Regions from separate parts of the Lysinibacillus sp. G01H genome, predicted to be linked through region 1. Evidence: riboswitches for the same ligand, from Rfam matches in the RefSeq annotation. Region 1 holds a riboswitch; the other holds the start of a gene.

What was found. Region 1 has a riboswitch for S-adenosylmethionine ahead of PSR12_RS20885 (bifunctional homocysteine S-methyltransferase/methylenetetrahydrofolate reductase). Riboswitches for the same ligand answer to the same signal wherever they lie in the genome.
Region 2: another riboswitch for S-adenosylmethionine. It lies ahead of PSR12_RS18570 (methionine ABC transporter ATP-binding protein); the one in region 1 lies ahead of PSR12_RS20885 (bifunctional homocysteine S-methyltransferase/methylenetetrahydrofolate reductase).

What each region holds. Positions count from the first base shown of each region.
Region 1 is NZ_CP118397.1:4,105,034-4,109,689, reverse strand. Features, by position in the region: gene PSR12_RS20895 (globin-coupled sensor protein) at 1-476, shown strand, start outside; gene PSR12_RS20890 (protoporphyrinogen oxidase) at 714-2,108, shown strand; SAM riboswitch class I at 2,208-2,308, shown strand; gene PSR12_RS20885 (bifunctional homocysteine S-methyltransferase/methylenetetrahydrofolate reductase) at 2,397-4,244, shown strand; gene metH (methionine synthase) at 4,237-4,656, shown strand, end outside.
Region 2 is NZ_CP118397.1:3,640,750-3,645,405, reverse strand. Features, by position in the region: gene PSR12_RS18595 (acyl-CoA dehydrogenase family protein) at 1-471, shown strand, start outside; gene PSR12_RS18590 (arsenate reductase family protein) at 660-1,016, shown strand; gene gcvH (glycine cleavage system protein GcvH) at 1,098-1,478, shown strand; gene PSR12_RS18580 (toprim domain-containing protein) at 1,570-1,911, shown strand; gene PSR12_RS18575 (thioredoxin family protein) at 1,926-2,237, shown strand; SAM riboswitch class I at 2,294-2,397, shown strand; gene PSR12_RS18570 (methionine ABC transporter ATP-binding protein) at 2,480-3,508, shown strand; gene PSR12_RS18565 (methionine ABC transporter permease) at 3,498-4,166, shown strand; gene PSR12_RS18560 (MetQ/NlpA family ABC transporter substrate-binding protein) at 4,235-4,656, shown strand, end outside.

The DNA.
Region 1 (4,656 bases):
AATTATCAGGTATGTCTAAGGAAATGGAAACAATCATGAGTGTTGTGACCAATATTGCGAATCAAACAAATCTATTGGCTTTAAATGCAGCAATTGAAGCAGCACGTGCTGGGGAAGCGGGAAAGGGCTTTAGTGTAGTGGCCGATGAAGTACGGAAATTATCAATTCAGACAAAAGAATCTGTTACAGCGGTGGCTTTGTTATTGAAAAAGACAGGTGAACGAACAGAGAAACTAGAGTATTCTTTGACAAATATTCAAGAAGAAGTTGCAGCAGGTGAAGAAAATATGTTACAAACTGAAGGCCAATTTACGAGTATATTGGGAGCCATGACAGAGGCAAAAGATCAAAATGAGTGTATGGCAACAAAAATACAAGCAATTGTAGGCATATTAAGTGAATTAGGCACTTCATTTACTGAGGTAACAAATTCAGCAGAAAAATTAGCGAGCTTTGCGCAAAATTTAAAAGGATAGACTACTAACAACATCCTATTTTTTATGTTTTTAGACGTAATAAACACTATAGTACCTATTAAAATGTTTGTTGTGAAGCCATCGTTATAGAGGATCAATCTTATAGAGATTCAGAAAGTAAGAGCTATTTCACTGATGAAATAGCTCTATTTTTGCTAAATTTGTAAAGGGTTTAACGTAATTTTCAATGAAAAAAAGATTATACTGTAGAAAGAATGAATAATAGGGGCGGTTATGATGAAAACAGTTGTTGTTTTAGGCGGCGGTATTACAGGACTATGTACAATGCATTATTTGCAACGTCAAGTGAAGGAACATAATTTAAATGTTCGTCTAGTGCTTATAGAAAAAAATACATATTTAGGAGGCAAATTATATTCAGTACATGAACAAGGTTTCATCATGGAAACGGGTGCTGATTCTATTGTAGCCCGTCATCAAGGCGTTATGGAACTCGTGCAGGAGCTTGATTTTGAGGCGGAACTAGTTTACAACGAAACAGGTATTTCTTATATTTATACGAATAATGAGTTACATGCTATTCCGGCAGATTCAACTTTCGGAATACCGATGAGTTTAGCATCCTTAGAGGAAAGTACACTTATTTCCGAGCAAGGAAAAAAAGAAGCGTTGAAGGATTTAACATTGCCAAACAATGGCTTCACAAAGGAAAGTTCAATCGGTGAATTTTTAACTTACTATTTAGGAGAGGAACTGGTGAAAAATCAAATTGCACCAGTCCTTGCAGGTGTTTATTCGGGAGATTTACATCAGCTTTCTATTGGCTCTACTTTACCGTATTTGATTGATTATAAGAATGATTATGGAAGTATTATTAAAGGCTTTGATGCGAATCGTGAGCAATTTGTTAAAGCAGCGAACAAAAAATTTATATCGTTTAAAAAAGGTTTATCTTCTTTAATTGATCGACTTGAACAAACCTTATCCGATGTAGAAATTATCAAGGGTGTTACTACGTTAAATGTTCAAAAACAAGATAAGAACTACACTATTTCCTTAGCTAATGGTGAAATTATTGAGTCAGATTATGTCGTTTTAGCATTACCGAACGATACTGTCCAAAATCTGCTACAGGATGAATCTTTAAACCGCTATTTTGATCGATTTACGACAGCGTCAGCGATTACTATCTATTTAGGTTTTGATGTGCCAGATGCTAAATTGCCAGCAGATGGAACAGGCTATATTGTTTCCCATAATTCAGACGTTACTTGTAATGCAGCAACTTGGACTAGTCGTAAATGGAAGCATACATCGAAAGAAAATAAATTACTTGTGCGACTCTTTTATAAGAGCATCAATCCAGCCTATGAGCAACTACGTGCCATGACGGATGAAGAATTGGCAGCAGTTGCTTTAGAAGATGTGAGAAAGAGCCTAGGAATAGAGGAGCAACCAACCGTTGTGAATGTAACAAAATGGATTGATCAAATGCCTAAATATGATCTAGCGCATCGTGAGGCATTACAAGGATTACTACAAGAATTACATGAGAAATATCCTAATTTATCGATTGCAGGGTGCTCATATTTTGGCGTAGGTATCGGTGCTTGCATTCAAAATGGGAAAAAAATTGGCGAAGAGCTTGCAAAGAAACTTGCCAATTTCTAAGATTTTAAGTGGAAAAAAACTTTGTTATGTGAAATAGTCTTGACTCATTCGTCAGTAAACGATATGATTCTTTTAATTATTTAAAAAATTCATACTTAATTCTTATCAAGAGAAGCAGAGGGACTGGCCCATTGAAGCTTCAGCAACCAACTTTATTGTCAGGTGCTAAATCCAGAAGACCGTTGAGTCGAAGATGAGAAGGAACAACAATGATGAATCGTTAAAGCCTTCTTTTTTATGAAAGAAGGCTTTTTATTATATAGAGACATAGGAAGAGAGGCTAATTTTATGGGATTGCTTGAAAGGTTAAAAACGCATGTATTGACGGCAGACGGTGCAATAGGCACAGTGCTATATGGCTATGGATTGGAGTATTGCCATGAGGAAATGAATGTTCAGAGACCCGAGTTAATTGAAAAGATTCATAGAGAATATATTGCAGCTGGTGCTGACATCATTCAAACGAATACGTACGGTGCAAATGCCATTAAATTAGCTCGCTATGGATTAGAATCACGTGTCCAACAATTTAATGAAGCTGCTATCACCATCGCAAAACGAGCAGCGGCTGATGGCGGTCAATTTGTTTTAGGAACAATTGGTGGTATTCGGGGAATTCGTAAAAGTGATGCAACCTTGGATGAAATATTAGCGACTATTGAAGAACAAGCAAGAGTCTTACTTGCAGGGAATCCAGATGGCCTTTTACTTGAAACTTATTATGATTTTGAAGAATTAACAGCAACCTTAAAGATGCTACGAGAAAAAACAAAATTGCCGATTATTGCACAAGTTTCTATGCATGAGCCTGGTGTTTTACAAAATGGGATGACTTTAAATAATGCTCTCCATGAGCTTGAAGCCCTAGGTGCTGATATTGTTGGTGTCAATTGTCGACTAGGTCCACACCATACAATTCTGGCATTTGAGGGTGTAGAACTTCCTCATAAGGCATTTATGTCAGCCTATCCAAATGCTTCACTTCTGGACTTAGAGGATGGGCGTGTCGTTTATGAGTCAGAAGCTGATTATTTTGGTCGAGCGGCTGTTGAATTGCGTGATCAAGGTGTACGCTTAATAGGGGGCTGTTGTGGTACAACACCCAAACATATTGCAGCAGCAAAGAAGTATTTAGAAGAGTTATCACCGGTTCAGGAGAAGCATGCGAAGCCTAAAAAGATTGAGATTGTTCGAGAAGCGGAGCCAACAAAGTATGAGCCTCTTCATGAAAAAGTTAAACGTGAACGCTCTGTCATAGTAGAGTTGGATACACCTAGACATTTAGAGATCGATGGGTTCCTTGAAGGAGCAAAGCAATTATATGATGCAGGTGCAGATGTAGTTATGATGGCAGACAATTCACTGGCCTCTCCACGTATTAGTAATATTGCAATGGGCGCATTGTTGAAGAGCACACATAGTGTACGCCCACTAACTCATATTACATGTCGCGATCGTAATTTAATTGGTCTACAATCCCATTTAATGGGGTTAAATGCTTTAGGTATTCATGATGTGTTGGCCGTTACGGGTGATCCAACGAAAGTAGGAGATTTCCCAGGTGCGACAAGTGTTTATGATGTATCTTCCATGGAGCTAATCCAATTAATTAAGCAATTAAATGAAGGGGTCTCGTTCTCAGGTAAGCCACTTCGTAAAAAAGCAAATTTTTCAGTTGCTGCTGCATTTAATCCAAACGTCCGTGTGTTAGATCGTGCTGTGACACGCTTGGAGAAGAAAATTGAGCATGGGGCAGACTATTTCATTTCTCAACCAGTATATACGAAAGAGAAGATTGTAGAGATTTATGAGGCAACAAAGCATTTACAAGCTCCAATATACATCGGTATTATGCCTGTTACGAGTTATAAAAGCGCTGAATTTTTACATCATGAAGTGCCAGGTATCAAATTATCTGAAGATGCCTTAACAAGAATGAAAGCATGTGGAGAAGATAAAGAAAAGGCAACATTGGAAGGGATTGCTATTGCCAAAGAATTAGTAGAAGAGGCTACGCAATATTTCAATGGGATTTACCTTATTACACCATTTTTACGTTACGATGTGACACTAGAGTTGATGAAATATATAGAGCAATTGGATGAACAGAAAAAAGGAGTAAGTATACATGGCTAAGCACTCGATTGAAGAGCAACTAGAGAAACGTATTTTAATTCTTGATGGCGCAATGGGAACAATGCTACAAAATGAAAATTTATCAGCAGAGGATTTTGGTGGCGAGGAACTTGATGGCTGTAATGAAAATCTTGTGCTTACTAGACCAGATGTCATTGAAAAAATTCACCATAAATACTTAGAGGCAGGCGCAGATATTATTTGTACAAATACATTTGGTGGGACGCCTCTTGTGTTAAATGAATATGATCTTGGCACAAAAGCAGAAGAAATTAATAAGCGTGCAGTGGAAATTGCTCGCCAAGCAGTGGATCGTTATTCCACATCGGATTGGCCACGTTTTGTTGCAGGGGCTATGGGGCCAACAACAAAAACGTTATCAGTAACTGGTGGTATTACATTTGATGAGCTA
Region 2 (4,656 bases), 460 kb from region 1:
CAAGAGCTGCTTATGCTAATGCCAGAGGAAATCGGTACAGAGCCGTTAGCACAAGAAAAATATTTAGTGAAAAATGCCAAGAAAATTGCTGTCTTAGCTGCAGGCTTAGCAGCCCAACGCTTTGGTGCAAAGCTTGATCAAGAGCAAGAAGTATTGGTAAACATTGCGAATATAGCTAACCAATTATTTGCAATGGAATCAGCTGTCTTACGTACAGAAAAGGCAATTGCTTGTGACGGTGTTGAAAAAGCACATCAAAAATTGCTATACACACAAATTTTCTGCCAGGAAGCATTCGCAGAAATCGAAAAGGAAGCAAAAGACACAATTCTTGCTTCAGCAGATGGCGATGCAGCCCGTATGACATTATCTGCACTGCGTAAGCTAACGCGTAATAATCCATACAATCTAATTGTGAAGAAGCGTGAGGCTTCAGTTAAATTAATTGATGCTGAAAAATATATTGTTTAAAGCGCACACCTAACCTAGCTATCTGCAAAAGATAGCTAGGTTTTTTTATATAAGAAAAATGACTAATATCGTAAGAGGACGGATAAAAATGCAAAACTAGTGGATAAACTTACAAAAAAGAGTGAAGTTCACCATTGAAAACAACTATGATGGTATACTACAGAAAAAGACAGAAGAGGAGCATTGTAATGACGATTCAATTTTTCCATTATCCGAAATGTACAACATGTAAAAAGGCACAGAAGTGGTTAAATGAGCATGAGGTTTCCTATGAAGAGGTACATATCGCAGAGCAACCTCCCACTAAAGAAGAATTAACAGCTATTTGGCAGGCTAGCGGACAGCCTTTGAAGAAATTTTTTAATACCTCAGGTATGAAATATCGTGAGCTTGGCTTAAAGGACAAGTTAGCCGAAATGACGGAGGATGAGCAGCTTGAGTTATTAGCTTCAGATGGTATGTTAATTAAACGTCCCATCGTCACAGATGGAAAAAAAGTTACTTTAGGTTTTAAAGAAGTAGATTTTGAGCAAGCTTGGAAATAACCGTATTAAACCTTGTATTTAGAGGAGAAGTATGGCACACTGAAAGTGAATATATTACATATTTATGGAGGGGTTTTTTGCATGAGCACACCTAAAGACTTACGATACTCTGAAGAACATGAATGGGTAAAAGTAGAAGATGGAAAAGTACGTATTGGTATTACTCACTTCGCACAATCTGAATTAGGAGATATCGTATTCGTTGAGCTTCCACAAGTTGGCGACGAAATCAAAACAGATGATCCATTCGGTAGCGTAGAATCAGTAAAAACTGTTTCTGAATTATATGCACCAATCTCAGGTACTGTAGTGGAAGTAAATGCAGATTTAGAAGATAGCCCAGAATTCGTTAATGAATCACCATATGAAAAAGCATGGATGATCGTTGTTGAGCCTGCTGATGCATCAGAAGTTGAGAAACTAATGACAGCAGAGCAATACGAAGAAATGATCGCTGAATAAGACAAGCCATAATCGAAAAACGTCGGCAACTACCGGCGTTTTTTGTTATATAATGACTTATAAGTGGGGATCTCTAAATGGAGGTGGCGTAATGTTCGAGGGAAAATGCTTGATAGTAGAAGGGCGTTCAGATAAGCTACAAATTGAGCCTATTTTGAATGAGAATGTTACAATACTATGTACGAATGGTACAATTGGTGTGCATCAACTAGAAGAACTACTGGATCCCTATGAGGGCTGTGAGCTATTTACTTTTTTTGATGCAGATACTTCTGGGGATAAGCTACGTGCATTAATGGACAGACATTATCCAGAAGCTGAGCATCTGCGCACAATGCCAACATACAAGGAAGTAGAAACGACACCAAGAAAAGTCCTAGCGATGATTTTACTGCGTGCACATTTTTCAATCCATAATGAATATATTTTGTAAGGTTGCGTGAGTAAATGGAAGAATGGTCAACAGAGCAGTGGGAAACGGCTAAACAGTCGGGAGAGAAAACTGCATTTTATTTATATACTCCGATGTGTGGAACATGTGCAGTGGCATCTAAAATGATGTCCGTTATTGAACAATTACTGCCACAGCTACAAATTGGTAAAGCAAATATCAACTTTTTGGAACACATTGCCTATGAGCATCAAATTGAAAGTGTTCCCTGTCTACTCATCAGTGATGGCGGAAAAGTGACAGAAAAAATTTATGCCTTTCAATCCGTACCATTTTTATATGAATTGTTAAAAAAATCAATTGACTGAACTTTACTAGCGTGGTAAAGTATCAAATATATTACTAAAACATTAAATATATCGAACTCTTATGAAGAGTGGCGGAGGGAAGTGCCCTATGAAGCCCGGCAACCATCACAATGTGAAAAGGTGCCAAATCACTCAAAGATTTTTCTTTGAAAGATGAGAGAACGGTTTAACGTATCATACGTGACCCCTTCTACTTGTCTGTGAGTGAAGGGGTTTTCTATATGAGAAAAGGAGTATTCGCTATGATCCAGCTTCAAAATATTACAAAGAAATACAAAACAGCAAATGGCGAATTAACGGCAGTCAAAGACGTCAACCTTACTATTAATAAAGGTGAAATTTTTGGCATTATCGGCTATAGTGGTGCTGGTAAAAGTACCATGATTCGTTTATTAAACGGTTTAGAGAAACCGACAGCAGGAACAGTAACGGTGAACAATCAAGAATTTTCATCGATAAAAGGGCAAAAGCTTAGAGCGGCTAGACAAAAGGTAAGTATGATTTTCCAGCATTTCAATTTACTTTGGTCGAGAACAGTTGCCGAAAATATTGCATTCCCTTTAGAAATCGCAGGCTTCCCAAAGGCTCAACGTGAAGCACGTGTGAAGGAATTGATTGCCCTTGTAGGCTTAGAAGGGCGCGATAAGGCCTATCCATCCCAGCTTTCTGGTGGACAAAAGCAGCGTGTAGGAATTGCACGTGCATTAGCGAATAATCCAGAGGTTTTACTATGTGATGAGGCGACTTCCGCACTCGATCCTGAAACAACGGATGCTATTCTTGATTTACTCGTAGATATAAATGAACGCTTAGGCTTAACAATCGTCCTGATTACCCACGAAATGCATGTCATTCGCAAAATTTGTCATCGTGTAGCGGTGATGGAGGCAGGCGAAATTGTGGAACGTGGTGAGGTATTGCAAGTCTTCCAAGCCCCACAGGCAGCTATTACTAAGAAGTTTGTATCTCAAATTACAGACACTAAGGAAACACAAGATACGGTAGCACAAATTAAAACAAACTATCCAACTGGACAACTTGTCAAACTTATTTTTGTTGGTGAAAAAACAGAACAGCCTGTCATCTCACATCTTGTGAAACAATTTGATGTAGAAGTAAGTATTGTTCACGGAAATATTTCGCAAACAAAAAATGGTGCATATGGTACATTGATTGTGCAAATTGATGGCTCTCAGACAAACGTCACTGAAGCCCTTCGTTATTTAAATACAGTGGAAGTACAGACGGAGGTGATTGAAAATGCTAACTAATCTCTTTCCGAATGTAGACTGGGAAAATATGTGGCAAGCTACGTATGAAACATTATACATGACAGCTATATCAACGGTTGTGACATTTATTCTTGGGTTAGTCATTGGTATTGTTCTATTTTTAACTAGTCCCAATCAGTTATGGGCAAATAAAATCGTTAACTTTTTAACAGGATCACTCGTAAATATTTTCCGTTCCATTCCATTTATCGTATTAATTATTTTATTAATTCCATTTACGAAGTTTTTACTAGGTACAATTCGAGGAGCTAATGCGGCGTTACCTGCATTAATTATCGGTGCAGCACCGTTTTATGCTCGTATGGTATTAATTGCGTTACGTGAAATTGATAAAGGTGTGATTGAAGCAGCTCGTTCAATGGGGGCGAAAACTTCTACAATTATTTGGAAAGTATTGGTTCCTGAATCATTGCCAGCCTTGATTTCTGGTATCACTGTAACGGCTGTTGCTCTTGTAGGTTATACTGCGATGGCAGGAATTATTGGTGCAGGGGGTCTTGGTAACTTAGCTTTCTTAGACGGCTTCCAGCGAAATCGCCAAGATGTGACATTAATGGCAACTATTTTGATCTTAGTAGTCGTATTTATTATTCAATGGATTGGTGATTTAATTACCGAGAAAATTGATAAACGCTAGCAAGTAAAAGAGGTTATTTCGGTTCTTACCGCTAACATATTTTAAACAAATAAAAGGGAGTGTCATAAATGAAAAAGTTATTAGCAGGATTATTTTTATCAATACTTGTACTAGCATTAGCAGCTTGCGGTACAGATAAAAAAGAAGATGAAAAATCAGCATCAGGTGATCAAACAGATAGCAAAGAAAACGTAACATTAAAAGTAGGTGCTTCTAATACACCACACGCAGTCATTTTAGACAAAGCAAAACCGATCTTAGCTAAAGAAGGCATAGACCTTGAAATTGAAACGTATACAGATTATGTTCTACCAAACCAAAATTTAGAGTCAAAAGATATTGATGCCAACTATTTCCAGCACATTCCTTATTTAGAGCTACAAATTAAAGACAATGGCTATGATTTCGTCAATGCAGGTGGCGTTCACATTGAACCAATTGGTATTTACTCAAAAAAATATAAAACGTTAGAAGACCTGCCTGAAGGCGC